3 regions of the Rhizobium hidalgonense genome follow, and region 3 is predicted to be linked to each of the others. Evidence: predicted binding sites of a transcription regulator. Region 3 holds the regulator's gene; each other region holds the start of a gene.
The links. Region 3 encodes PhoB, which activates phosphate uptake and scavenging genes when phosphate is short. Its sites were predicted from a motif close to TGTCATNNANCTGTCAT; they were not measured.

Region 1 (4,432 bases), 800 kb from region 3:
GGCATGGGCAAGAAGGGCACCGGCGTTTCCGACATCAAGGGCGCCCGCGTCCTTGGCCTGTTCGGCGACAAGATCACCACCGACCACATTTCCCCGGCCGGTTCGATCAAGGCGGCTTCGCCGGCTGGCGCCTATCTGATCGACCACGCCGTCGCCGTGGCCGACTTCAACCAGTACGGCACGCGTCGCGGCAACCATGAAGTGATGATGCGCGGCACCTTTGCCAATATCCGCATCCGCAACCACATGCTTGGCCCGAACGGCAAGGAAGGTGGCTACACCATCCACTACCCGTCGAAGGAAGAGACCTCGATCTACGACGCCGCCATGCAGTACAAGGCCGAAGGCGTGCCGCTCGTCATCTTCGCCGGTGTCGAATATGGCAATGGCTCCTCCCGCGACTGGGCTGCCAAGGGCACCAACCTGCTCGGCGTCAAGGCCGTGGTCGCCCAGTCCTTCGAGCGTATCCATCGCTCGAACCTGGTCGGCATGGGTGTCATCCCCTTCGTCTTCGAAGAGGGCACGACCTGGCAGAGCCTCGGCTTGAAGGGCGACGAGCTCGTCACCATCGAAGGCCTCGACAAGATCAAGCCGCGTGAGAAGAAGATCGCCAGGATCACCTATAGCGACGGCACCGTGAAGGACGTTCCGCTGCTGTCGCGCGTCGATACGCTCGACGAGGTGGTCTACCTCAACAATGGCGGCATCCTGCAGACGGTTCTGCGCGACCTCGCTGCCTGATTGTTAATAGCCTCGCATGATAATGGCCGCCGGAGAGCAATTTCCGGCGGCTTTTCTTTACGGGCGACGGTTTCGAGGGGCTCACGATGATTTGTTTTCCGCGCCTTCCGATGGCGCTGCGTCTCACCCGTTCGTGACTTTTCGTTTGGACCCGGAAGGATTATTCGTACGTTCATATGTCAGAGCTTCCGTTCCAACCCGCCGGCGGCGCTGAAAAAGAGGTGCAGGTGAATGTCCCCCCGTTTCTTGATTCCGCTGATCGCCGGTGTTGTTCTCGCAGGCTCGTTGCAGGCCGAAGACGGCACGCCGAAAGGCGTCGTCGAACTCTTCACCGCGCAGGGCTGCTCTTCCTGTCCTCCTGCTGACGCCGCTTTCCGCAAGCTGGTGAGCCAAGGCGATGTGATCGCGCTTGCCTACCATGTCGATTACTGGAACTACCTCGGCTGGGCCGATACGCTGAGCTCCAAGGAAAATACCGAGCGGCAATACGGCTATGCCAGAACGATGGGCCGCAGCAACGTCTATACGCCGCAGGCGATCGTCAACGGCCGCGGCCATCTGGCCGGCGCCGATCTCAGCGGCATCAACGGCAAGATCGATACTTATAGCGGCGAAGGCAACGGGCTGACCGTTCCGATCAGCGCGGCGATGCGCGGTGACGAGCTGGAGATCAAGATCGGCGCGGGACAGGGCAAAGCCAATGTGGTGATGGTCTATTTCGACAAGGAAAAGACGATCGAGGTCGAAAAAGGCGAGAACAGCGGAAAGAAGCTATCCTATCTGCACAGCGTCACTAATGTCGAAACGGTCGGCATGTGGGACGGCAAAGCGACCAGCCTGACACTGCCGGCGAGCGTGTTGCAGCGGCCGCAACTCGAGGGCTGCGCGATCCTGCTGCAATCGGCGACCGACAATGGTGATCCGGCTGCGATCCTTGGCGCGACCGTGGTGATGGCTGGAAAAAATATCTGAGATTTCATCCGCTTGCGGGTGAAGTACCGGGCGGCCCGGCTGAGCGTATTCGGGGCTGGGGTTAAGGTCGATACGCTCCGCCGGGCCCTTTGGCGCGCTGGCGCCAAACCGGGATTCATAATTCCCCTGCAAATGAGGCGCTGTTTTGACTGAAATGCGGCGTTGCCGAGAAAGCGTCAGCGCTCCTCTGGGCATTGTACGATGCGCAGATTCAAAGTGCCGCAGCGTCCTTTGCGCGCCTCGGCAGACGCGCGGCGCTGTCAGGCGCGGCCGAATGTAACGGCCGGCGCTCTTGCAATTTGCGGCGGCTCGGGCACACTGTCACCCTCCTGTCACACGCAGAGGCCTTGGAGACTGAATGACAGATCAGCCGGATTTACGACACGGCGAAAGCCGTTCCGTCGACAAGAATTCTTCAGTCGTCGTCGATCTCAGGGAATACAAGCAGAGCAAGGACCCGCTTCCGGTGACCTTTCATCGGCGCGAACTGGATGCGATCCTCTGGATCTACGGCCGTATGGTCGGTGACGGCGAATGGCGCGACTACGCCATCGATCATCTGAAAGACAGGGCGGTCTTCTCTGTGTTCAAACGCTCCGGTGAAATGCCACTCTTCCGCATCGAGAAAAATCCCAAGCTCGCCGCCAAACAGGGCGCCTATTCTGTGATCAACGTCCACGGCACCATCCTGAAGCGCGGTCACGAGTTGAACCAGGTGCTGAAGGTGTTCGACAAGGCGCTGAAGCTCGTCGACAAGTAGGCGCTATCAGCCGTTAGAGCGCTGCGCGTCTAACGAGACGCGCTGAGGACGCTCTAATACTTTGAATTTGCCTTTCCGAAAATCGATTCCGATTTGTCGGTTATGCGCTAAACAGCGTGCCGGGATAGGCGGAGGGATCCGGATCGGTCGTCATGCCGTCGCCGAGGGTGCGCTGCATGAGCATCGTATCCAGCCAGCGGCCGTGTTTGTAGCCGGCGCCCCTCATCAAACCGACCTCCACAAAGCCCGCCTTGAGATGAAGCGCGATCGAGGCGGGGCTGGCGCCGCCGATGACGGCGATCATCTGGCGAAAACCGAGACCGGTGCAGCGGTCGATCAACTCGGTCATCAGCGCTTTGCCGATGCCGCGGCCGCGGGCCTCGGGCGCCAAATAAATCGAATCCTCGACCATCCATCGATAGGCCGGGCGGACGCGAAAGGCCGAGGCATAGGCATAGCCGAGCAGGCCTCCATCCGCACCGGCTGCAGTGATATAGGGATAGCGCTGGCTGACGATTGCCGAAAAACGCTGCGCCATCTCGGCCTCGGAGGGCGGCGTGATCTCGTAGCTCGAGGTGCCGTTCAGGACGGATTCCCGGTAGATACCGGTAATGGCGGGAATATCGGCTTCAGAGCCATCGCGCAGGAGAAAGGACATTTCGGCGGCGGGTCCATCAGGAGGCAAGCCCCTCTAAAACCATCTGAAGAAAATCAGCGCAATAAAAAAGGCGGCCGAAGCCGCCTTTTCGATCTCAGTCCGTCCTGTTATTTGCGGTTGCCCATGAACTGCAGCAGGAACATGAAGAGGTTGATGAAGTCGAGATAGAGCGTCAGCGCACCCATGATCGCCTTGCGGCCGGCCACGGCGACGTCATCGGCTTCCAGGTAAAGTTCCTTGATCCGCTGCGTGTCGTAGGCGGTGAGGCCGGCGAAGATCAGAACGCCGATCACCGAGATCGCAAACTGCATGGCCGACGAAGCCAGGAAGATGTTGACGATCGAAGCGATGATCAGGCCGAAAAGACCCATGATCAGGAACGAGCCCATCGCCGACAGGTCACGCTTCGTCGTGTAGCCGTAAAGCGACAGCGCGCCGAAGGAGGCGGCGGTGACGAAGAAAGTCTGAACGACGCTCTGGCCGGTGTAGACCAGAAAGATCGACGAGAGCGACAGGCCGACCAGTGCGGCATAGACCCAGAAGGTCGTCTGTGCGGCGGCCACGCTCATGCTATTGATGCGGAAGCTCAGGAAGAAGACGGCCGCAAGGGGCGCAAGGATGACGACCCAGCGCAAGGGCGACTGGAACAGGAGTACGCCGAACTGGGTGAGTTGGCCGTCCTGAACAGCGAAGTTGAATCCGAGATATGCGGCCACACCGGTGATCGCCAGACCCAGCGCCATCAGGTTGTAAACCTTGAGCATATAAGCGCGCAGGCCTTGATCAATCATCTCGCCGGTCTGAGCGCGGCTTTGATAGTTACGAAGGTCAGCCATAGTTTCCTCTTACAAGCTCCGATGGAGATACGGTGTCGGGGTTTTCGACCCGGGCGCCGCTGCGGAGCTCCAGCATGCCTGCAAACAATATGAGGCTTTCGCCTCTTGCAAACAAGAGGGTTGCAAAGGCCCGGCCGGTTAAATCGCCGTAAGGTGAAGGGTTTGAGCGCCGTTCTCCGGTCAAAGCTCGCGCAGGACGGGCGCGGCCTTCTGCCCGAGGATGCGCCAGGTGCCGATCAGGCCGATGCCGACGGTCAGCACGAGGGCGGTCAACAGCGTCAGCCCCGCCACATCGGGCAAGAAGGTCGAGGGCAGGCGCATGATGCGGGCGACGATGAACCAGGCGGCGACACCGCCGGCGATCAGCGCGAAGATGGCGGTCGCCAGCCCCAGGATCAGATATTCGTAGCTGAAGGCGCGAATCAGCATGGCGCGGGTGGCGCCGAGCGTCTTCAGCACCACGGC
Region 2 (4,432 bases), 370 kb from region 3:
GCAGAACGTCGTCGGAGATCGTGACGATATCGAGGTCGATCTTCGGCTTTGCGGCCAGGCCGGGCACCGACGTACTGCCGATATGATCGATGGACAGCACGAGGTCGCCGAGCAGGGTCCAGAGCTCGGCGCTGATTTCGGCAAAGAGCCGCAGCCAGGAGGGATCGTAGTCGACCACTTTGATGGCGCGCATGCCCTTCCTCTCGATTGCGCTCAGCGCGCCTCGGCCAGCAACCCCTCGAGGATCGCGATCATCTTCTGTTCGGCCTCTTCGAGCGAGCCGCTATTGTCGAGTTCAGTCACGTCATAGTCGCCGCGCACCGTCAGCGGTCCGCGGGCGAGCCGTGCCATGATATCCTCATGCGTTTCGCGTCCGCGCGCCTCCAGCCGGCCGGCAAGCACTTCGGCGCTGGCGGTGACGTTGATGACCTTCAGCCGTGGGAAGGCGGCCTGGAAACGGTAAAGCGCCGAGCGCGAGCCGTTGGCGACGACGACATGGCCCTTGGAAAGGGCGACGGAGACCTCGGCCGGAATGCCGTATTTCAAGCCGTGCGCTTCCCACCAGACCGCGAAGGAGCCTGACTGCTCCATGGCCGCAAAGCCTTCGAGAGAGACCGAAAGATGATTTTCGCCACCGGCATCGCGGTGGCGGGTAATGACGCGGCGGATGAAATGCACGTTGTCACGCCCGGAAAAACGCCGGGCAGCGAGGTTCATCAGCGTGTCCTTGCCGGCGCCGCTCGGTCCGACGACGACGACCATGATTCCGCGCTCGGCGCCAGCTCCCGGATGAGGTTCATGCGTCATGCGACACGGCGTCCCTGGCGCCAGACGGAGCGTGTCACCGGCACGCCATGCGAACGGTGGACGCGGACGAGATCAGCGCGCAGCCCGGTGGCGATCCGGCCGCGATCGTCGAGGCTGACGGTTCGGGCGGGCGTCGACGTCACCATGGCGATCGCCTTCGGCAGTGTAATGCTTTCGACTTCATCGGCAAGGATGAAGGGCGCATGCAGCAGGCTGAGCGGCACGTAATCGGAGGACAGCACGTCGAGCACGCCCATCTCGGCAAGGTCGCGGGCGGCGATATTGCCGGAGTGGGATTTGCCGCGCACGATATTCGGTGCACCCATCAGCACGCTCATCCCATGTCCGTGCGAGGCCCGCGCTGCGTCGAAGCTGGTCGGGAATTCGGCGAGGCGGACGCCGTTGTCGATCGCCTCGTCGACATGAGAGAGCGTCGCATCGTCATGGCTCGCGACGGTAATGCCGCGCTCGGCGCAGACCTTGGCGATGGCGTTGCGATGCGGCGTCGAATTGCGCGCCGATTCTGCCTGGCGCTTGGCGACGAAACGGGCGAAGACCTCGTCGCTCAGGCCGCGCTTCTTCTGATAGTAGAAGATATATTGATCCATCGTTTGGAACTGCCGCTGGCCGGGCGCATGATCCATCAGCGAGACTAGCCGGACATGCCGGTCGTGTTCGAAATCGGCGAAATGTTCGAGCACATTGTCGGCCGAGACCTCACAGCGCAGATGCAGCAGGTGTTCGGCGCGCAGCCGGCCTTCATTCTCGGCCGACTGGATGGCGTCGGCCATGTCGCGCATCTCGCCATGCTCGAAGCCGCCGTCCTCATCCGCACCCATGCGCAGGCAGTCGAACACCGTGGTGATGCCCGAGGTAACGATCTGGGCATCATGCGCCTGGACTGCGGCGGTCTTGTTCCAGCGAATGCCGGGGCGCGGCTGATAATGGCCTTCGAGATGATCGGTATGCAGCTCGACGAGGCCGGGAATGACATAGTCGCCTTCGAAATCTTCACAGGCTACCGAATTGCCCTCGGAAATATCGGCGATCTTGCCGTCGCGAATGAGGATCGAGCCGGAGAGGATATCATCCTCGAGAACGATGCGGGCGTTGGAAAACACGGTCTCTTTGCTCATGTCGTCAGGTCTTTCAGCTTTTGGCGCCGGTAAGCGGCAGCCAGGAATGAACTTTGAACGGGGCGCCGCGCGTCTCCTCGGTGAAGACCGCAAGGCCGGTAATCGAAAGCGGCCGGCCGATGAAATCGGCAAAACGCTCGGTCAGAATGGTTTTCATCACTTCGGCGCGTGTCCCGGGCACCTGGCCGGTGAGCGTCATGTGGAAGCCGAAATCCTCCATCACATAAGGATAACCCCAGCGCTGCAGATTGGCGCGCTGGCTGTCGCTGAGTTTCTCCGGGTTGCGCCGCGCCATATCGGCCGGAGACAGCGCTGCGCGGAACGGTTCGAATGACTTTACCACCTTCGCGGCAAAATCTTGAAGCGGTTGATGAAGAGAACCGGGAACGAGGGCAAAAAAACGGCCGAGCTGGCCGAGCACCAGTTCCGGGATTTCGAAGGCCTGCGTGCGCGCCGCAAAATCCTCGACGACGGTCATGAAATCCTGTTCGGTGACGGAGGCGGCGAGCGAAAACGGCGCCTTGATCGTCGCGTGAAAGCCGTAGCGGCGCGGATCGGCGGTCAGCTCGAACTGCTCTGCCGCCCCGAGTGTCTCATGGTCGGGTGCCGGATAGGTTTCGCCGGTAAACGCATCGCGGCCGAGCCAGAGCGAGGCCGCGCCGGTCAGGGGATCATCCTTCGACGGCGTGAAATAGAGAGCGTAGCGCAAGGCTTTTATCCTGGGGATCGTCGAAACGGGGAGCGCAATGTGCAGTGATTTGGCGGTGAACCGCAAGCAGGTTCCCGGCTAAAAGATTTCCGTGACAGAATGATGATGACGGCAGCGCCACCATCATCTTCGACCGGGGGGTCAGTGTGCCTTCGTGCCCATCAGCCGGTGGCGCAGCGCGTTCGAGGCGGCGTCGAAAATGAAGACGACGATCAGGATCAGGATGACCATGTAGGCGACGTTTTCCCAGTTGGCGTTGGTGCGCATCGCCTCCCACAGTTTGAGGCCGATGCCGCCGGCGCCGACGGCGCCGATGATGGTCGCGCCGCGCACGTTCGATTCCCACTGGTAGAGTGTCTGGCTGACGATGACGGGAACGATCTGCGGCATAATGCCGTAACGATGGACGAGCACGGTCTGGGCGCCGGTCGATTGGATGCCTTCCCGCGGCTTGTTGTCGATATTCTCCAGCCCTTCGGAATAGAGTTTGCCGAGCGTGCCGGTCTCGGTGAGGAAGATCGCGCCGCTGCCGGCAAGCGGGCCGGGGCCGAAGGCGCGCGTCAGGAACAGTGCCCAGATCAGCATGTCGACCGAGCGCAGGAAATCGAAGAAGCGCTTGAGGATCTGGTTCAGGAAGCGGTTCGGCGTGATGTTGCGCGCCGCCATGAAGGCCAGCGGAAAGGCGGCGAGCGAGCCGAGCAAAGTTCCGAGGAAGGCCATGACGATCGTCTGGAAAAGCTTGGTCCAGACATCGCCGTGCTGCCATTCGCTGTTGTTCCAGACGTCGTCGAAGGCGAGCGACAGGTTGGACTGCTCGGGCTTGATGCGCGGCCCGGAGACGATGAGGCCGATGACCTCGCCGGCGGGCTTGTCGAAGAAGGAGGATTGCGTGTCGAAGATGAAATTCGCCCAGCCGATGAAACGCTTGCGGATTTTCACCCGGTCGACGGAAATGTTGACATTGCCGGCAAAACCGAGATCGGCGAGCACGTTGTCGTCATAAACGGTCATCCAGCCGGGCACCGGCCCGACGACCTCAGGCGCGCCGCTCGAAACCTCGACGGGAACGCTGACGCCATGGGCGGTGACGATCGTCTCGTTCTTCGAGACGGTGACGCTGCGGCTCGTGCCGCTGATCGAAACGGTGATGCTGCCGTCGGGATTGTTGACCAGCCAGTCCGGATGCGGATTGTCGCCGAGCGGCGAGAAACGTGGATAGCGGATGTCGATCGAGCCGTCGTCCCCGATGCGGAATTCCGGCTGCACGTCGTAGCTCACCCATTGGCTGAGATAGATGCCGACGCGCTCCCAGTGGGCCTCGGCAAAGAGCTTCGGCAGATCGAAGAACCAGACGGCATAGAGGCTGTAGAGCAGCGTCGCGATGAGGATCATCAGTCCGCCGAAACGCTGGCGGAACGATCGGTGGAAATATTCCGGATAGCGCGTCTCTATCTCATGCATGCGGTTGGCGTCGATCACCGTCATGGCGGCCTCAATGTTGCAGGAGGAAGGCGTGATCGCCGACGAGTCGGCGGCGCAGCCATGCGGAGAACTGGTCGACGGCGACGATCGTCACGAACAGCAGCAGAACGAGTGCCATCGTCTTGGCGCCGAAGCCGCGCGAGATCGACAGTTTCAGCTCCTCGCCGATGCCGCCGCCGCCCACAGCGCCGATGATGGTCGAGGCGCGCACGTTGATCTCGAGGCGTAAGAGCGCATAGGAGGTAAAATTCGGCAGCACCTGCGGCAGGGCGGCGAAGCGCACACGCTCGCACCAGTT
Region 3 (4,432 bases):
GCCGGAGGCGGCTTCCGCCGTGGCAAGGCAGGCGCCGAGCGGGAACCCGCCGCCGATGCCCTTGGCGACCGCCATGATGTCGGGGGTCACGCCCGACCATTCATGGGCGAAGAGCTTGCCGGTGCGGCCGACGCCGGTCTGGACCTCGTCGAGGATCAGCAGCAGGCCGTGTTCGTCGCAGAGCTGGCGAAGCGCCTTCATGAATTCGGGGGTGGCCGGGCGTACGCCGCCCTCGCCCTGCACCGGCTCGATGAGGATGGCCGCCGTCGCATCGGTGATGGCGGCGCGGACCGCTTCGATATCGCCGAACGCCACCTGGTCGAAGCCCGGCGCCTTGGGGCCGAAACCTTCGAGATATTTCTCCTGGCCGCCGGCGGCGATCGTCGCGAGCGTGCGTCCGTGGAAGGCGCCTTCGAAGGTGATGATATGGAAGCGTTCGGGATGGCCCTTGGAAAACTGGTAGCGGCGCGCCGTCTTGATCGCGCATTCGAGCGCCTCGGCGCCGGAATTGGTGAAGAACACCTTGTCGGCGAAGGTGGCGTCCGTCAGCCGTTTTGCCAGGCGCTCCTGGCCGGGGATCTCATAGATATTGGAAAGGTGCCAGACCTTGTCGGCCTGCTCCTTCAGCGCTGCGACCACGTGCGGGTTGCTGTGGCCGACGGAGGTGACGGCGACGCCCGCGCCGAAATCGAGATATCGCTCGCCGCTCTCGGTGATCAGCCACACGCCCTCGCCTCGCTCGAACCGCAGCGGGGCACGAGAGTAGGTGTCATAAAGCGGCGCGGCTTCGGCCATGGCGCGAGTCTCCTATCGATGTTATCCAGCAGCGGACTCCGGCTAAGAAAAAACCAGGCCCGAAAAATCAAAAATGCCGCCTTGCGGCGGCCAGCGGCACTATTTCCTTTTCGCGCTGCAATGTCAACAAAACTGCGCCCTTAGCGTATGCAGCAAGGGTGTACAGCGGCATTTTCAGTCTTCAACAGGCAATATTGCAGAAATGCCACGCCGGGGCAGCAAGTTGGGGAAAACTACGAATTCGATTCATCCGGATTCCCGCGACTCTTGTCAGGGAGTCAGCCTCACACTAGGTTAAAGTTCAATTACTAGACTGCATGCGGCGGAACTAGTCACCAAAATTGATCAAGCGTTTCTTGTTTCGGAGGCTTCCGGGACAACGGTGAGGGATTCTGCCATCACCAACGCAGAAGGTGGAGACAGGGCATGAACTGGACAGACGAGCGGGTCGAGAAACTCAAGAAGCTTTGGGCCGAAGGACTGAGCGCCAGCCAGATCGCGGCGCAACTTGGCGGTGTCAGCAGAAACGCTGTGATCGGTAAAGTACATAGGCTCAGCCTTCCGGGCCGCGCCAAGGCCGGCGGCACCGCCGCCACGGCGCGCACGCCGAAACGCAATACCTCGGCGCCGCGCGCACCGAATTATGCCTCTCGCATCACCACCCGCACCGTTACCCGCCAGCAGGGCGCAACGATGCTGAAGGAAGAGATCGAGATCGAAACGGTCGAGGAAATGGAGTACGTGCCGAAGGGCAACGTGGTCGTGCCGATCTCGCGCCGCCTCGGCCTGACGGAACTGACCGAACGCACCTGCAAGTGGCCGGTCGGCGATCCGCTGAAGGACGATTTCCATTTCTGCGGCTGCGAATCCCCCGACAATTCGCCCTATTGCGGCTATCATCAGAAGCTTGCCTACCAGCCAATCAACGAACGCCGCCGGGCGGCAGCGCGGGCCGGCTGAGAAGCGGCATCGCTGGACATGAAAAACGGGCCGCGCGGCCCGTTTTTTTATGAGTAGAGTGGGAAGGCGGCCTTTGTGTTTGGCAACAAAGCCAGCCATACATTCCGTCATCCCAGGGCTTGACCCTGGGATCCACAACCAGGCACTCGGCTTCGATAATTTCCCTGCAGCTGGATGCCATCGCTCTTCTCACAGTGCCAGCCGCATGGATCCCAGGGTCAAGCCCTGGGATGACGGAGGAGAGGTGGTGCCTGGATGACGGAGGAAAGGCGGTGCCGGCTCATACGCCGCGCCGGTGCGATGAAAGGGCGTGGGAAGGGCTGTGCAGGCGGGAACGCCGACCACGCACTCCCTCAGCCTCAGGCTTCCATCGAATAACCGGCGCCGCGGACGGTGCGGATGACGTCTTGCATGTTGGAGAAATTCAGCGCCTTGCGCAGGCGGCCGACATGGACGTCGACGGTGCGTTCGTCGACATAGATGTCGTGGCCCCAGACGCCATCCAGGAGCTGCGAGCGGGAGAAGACCCGGCCCGGCGACGACATCAGGAATTCCAGCAGGCGGAATTCGGTGGGGCCGAGGCGGACTTCGCGACTCTTGCGGTGGACGCGATGGGTTTCGCGGTCGAGCTCGATATCGCCGCATTTCAATACCGTCGACAGCACCTCGGGGCGGGCGCGGCGCAGCATCGCCTTGACGCGGGCAACCAGCTCGGGGGTCGAAAAGGGCTTGACGACGTAATCGTCGGCTCCTGTGGAAAGCCCACGGACACGCTCGCTCTCTTCGCCGCGCGCCGTCAGCATGATGATCGGCAGGCGCTCGGTTTCCGGCCGCATGCGCAGGCGCCGGCAGAGCTCGATGCCGGAGACGCCGGGCAGCATCCAATCGAGGATGAGAAGGTCGGGCGTGCGTTCCTGAAGCCTGATTTCGGCCTCGTCGCCACGAAGGATGGTATCGACCTCGAAGCCTTCCGCTTCGAGATTGTAGCGAAGAAGCACGCTGAGCGCCTCCTCGTCTTCAACTACTGCAACTCTCGGGATCATGCGTATTGGTCTCCTCGCGCATGATCCTTAAACCGGGGATGATTTAAGCAATGCATCCTGCGCAAAATCAGAAAAGTGGCTGCGACCTCTTTGCGCGCCCCACATGGGCGCGCGCGCAATTGACGGGTGCGGACGGTTATTCCGTGACTGCACCAACGGTGTTGGCGCTGTCGTCCTTCGGACGGTCGCCTTCCGGCTGGGCGCCGGTTGCCATGTAATAGATCGTCTCGGCGATGTTGGTGGCGTGATCGCCGATGCGCTCGATGTTCTTGGCGCAGAAGAGAAGATGCGTACAGCTGGTGATATTGCGCGGATCTTCCATCATGTAGGTCAAGAGCTCGCGAAACAGCGAAGTGTACATTGCGTCGATCTCGTTGTCGCGCTCGCGGATCGCACTGGCCTTGTCGGCGGCGCGCGTCGTGTAGACGTCGAGCACTTCTTTGAGTTGGACGAGCGCCAGCTCGGACAGATGCTCAAGGCCGCGGGCGAGCTTGCGGGGAACGCCGGTGCTTTGGACGGCGATGACGCGCTTGGCGGTGTTCTTGCCAAGGTCGCCGACCCGTTCGAGATCGGCGGCAATGCGGATCGAACCCATGATTTCCCGCAGATCGGCGGCCATCGGCTGACGGCGGGCGATGGTAACGATCGCCTTGTCGCCGATTTCGCGTTCGGCGTGATCGAGGATCACATCGTCGGAGATGACCTTCTGCGCCAGCGCCGTGTCGCCGTTGACCAGCGCCCGGACGGATTCGGCAACCATCTGCTCGGCCAGGCCGCCCATTTCGGAAATCCGCCTGGACAGGAACTTCAGATCATCATCATAGGCAGAATAGATATGTGTCGATGCCATGGGGCTTTGTCCTTCGAATAACGGAAAGCTTCGTATCGCCAAAATCAGCCGAAGCGGCCCATGATGTAGTCCTGGGTGCGCGGATCGTCGGGATTGGTGAACATCTTGTCGGTGTCGTTCTCCTCGACGAGATTGCCGAGGTGGAACATGGCGGTGCGCTGCGAGACGCGCGCGGCCTGCTGCATGGAGTGGGTGACGATGACGATCGTGTAGTTCTCGCGCAATTCGTGGATCAGTTCCTCGACCTTGGCGGTGGCAATCGGGTCAAGCGCCGAGCAGGGCTCGTCCATCAGGATGACTTCGGGGCTGACGGCGACGGCACGCGCAATGCAGAGGCGCTGCTGCTGACCGCCCGACAGGCCGGTGCCGGATTCATGCACGCGGTCCTTGACTTCGTTCCAGAGACCGGCGCGCTGTAGGCTGGTCTCGACGATCTGGTCGAGATCGGCCTTCGACTTGGCAAGGCCATGGATGCGCGGGCCGTAGGAGACGTTTTCATAGATTGTCTTCGGGAACGGGTTCGGCTTCTGGAAGACCATGCCGACGCGGGCGCGAAGTTCGACGACGTCGATATCCGGATCATAGATGTCGTCGCCGTCGAGGGTGATCTTGCCGGCGACACGGCAGCCGTCGATCGTGTCGTTCATGCGGTTGAGGCTGCGCAGGAAGGTCGACTTGCCGCAGCCGGACGGACCGATCAGCGCCGTGACGGTGTTTTCGCGGATGTTCAGGTTTACATCGAAAAGCGCGCGCTTCTCGCCGTAGTAAACCGAGACGTCCTGGC

Region 1: FFM81_RS00960 (DUF2794 domain-containing protein) is a predicted target of PhoB. The motif match lies at 2,033-2,049, and genes of this name have one in related genera.
Region 2: FFM81_RS20305 (DUF1045 domain-containing protein) is a predicted target of PhoB. The motif match lies at 2,744-2,760, and genes of this name have one in related genera.

The regions. Positions count from the first base shown of each region.
Region 1 covers NZ_CP054027.1:214,783-219,214, forward strand. The annotation lists gene acnA (aconitate hydratase AcnA) at 1-741, shown strand, start outside; gene FFM81_RS00955 (DUF1223 domain-containing protein) at 973-1,713, shown strand; gene FFM81_RS00960 (DUF2794 domain-containing protein) at 2,072-2,473, shown strand; gene FFM81_RS00965 (GNAT family N-acetyltransferase) at 2,574-3,131, opposite strand; gene FFM81_RS00970 (Bax inhibitor-1/YccA family protein) at 3,239-3,967, opposite strand; gene FFM81_RS00975 (ABC transporter permease) at 4,148-4,432, opposite strand, start outside.
Region 2 covers NZ_CP054027.1:4,156,305-4,160,736, reverse strand. The annotation lists gene FFM81_RS20320 (GrpB family protein) at 1-193, opposite strand, end outside; gene phnN (phosphonate metabolism protein/1,5-bisphosphokinase (PRPP-forming) PhnN) at 214-807, opposite strand; gene FFM81_RS20310 (alpha-D-ribose 1-methylphosphonate 5-triphosphate diphosphatase) at 804-1,943, opposite strand; gene FFM81_RS20305 (DUF1045 domain-containing protein) at 1,957-2,652, opposite strand; gene phnE (phosphonate ABC transporter, permease protein PhnE) at 2,794-4,137, opposite strand; gene phnE (phosphonate ABC transporter, permease protein PhnE) at 4,145-4,432, opposite strand, start outside.
Region 3 covers NZ_CP054027.1:3,790,637-3,795,068, forward strand. The annotation lists gene FFM81_RS18410 (aspartate aminotransferase family protein) at 1-795, opposite strand, end outside; gene FFM81_RS18415 (GcrA family cell cycle regulator) at 1,222-1,755, shown strand; gene phoB (phosphate regulon transcriptional regulator PhoB) at 2,115-2,798, opposite strand; gene phoU (phosphate signaling complex protein PhoU) at 2,935-3,648, opposite strand; gene pstB (phosphate ABC transporter ATP-binding protein PstB) at 3,693-4,432, opposite strand, start outside.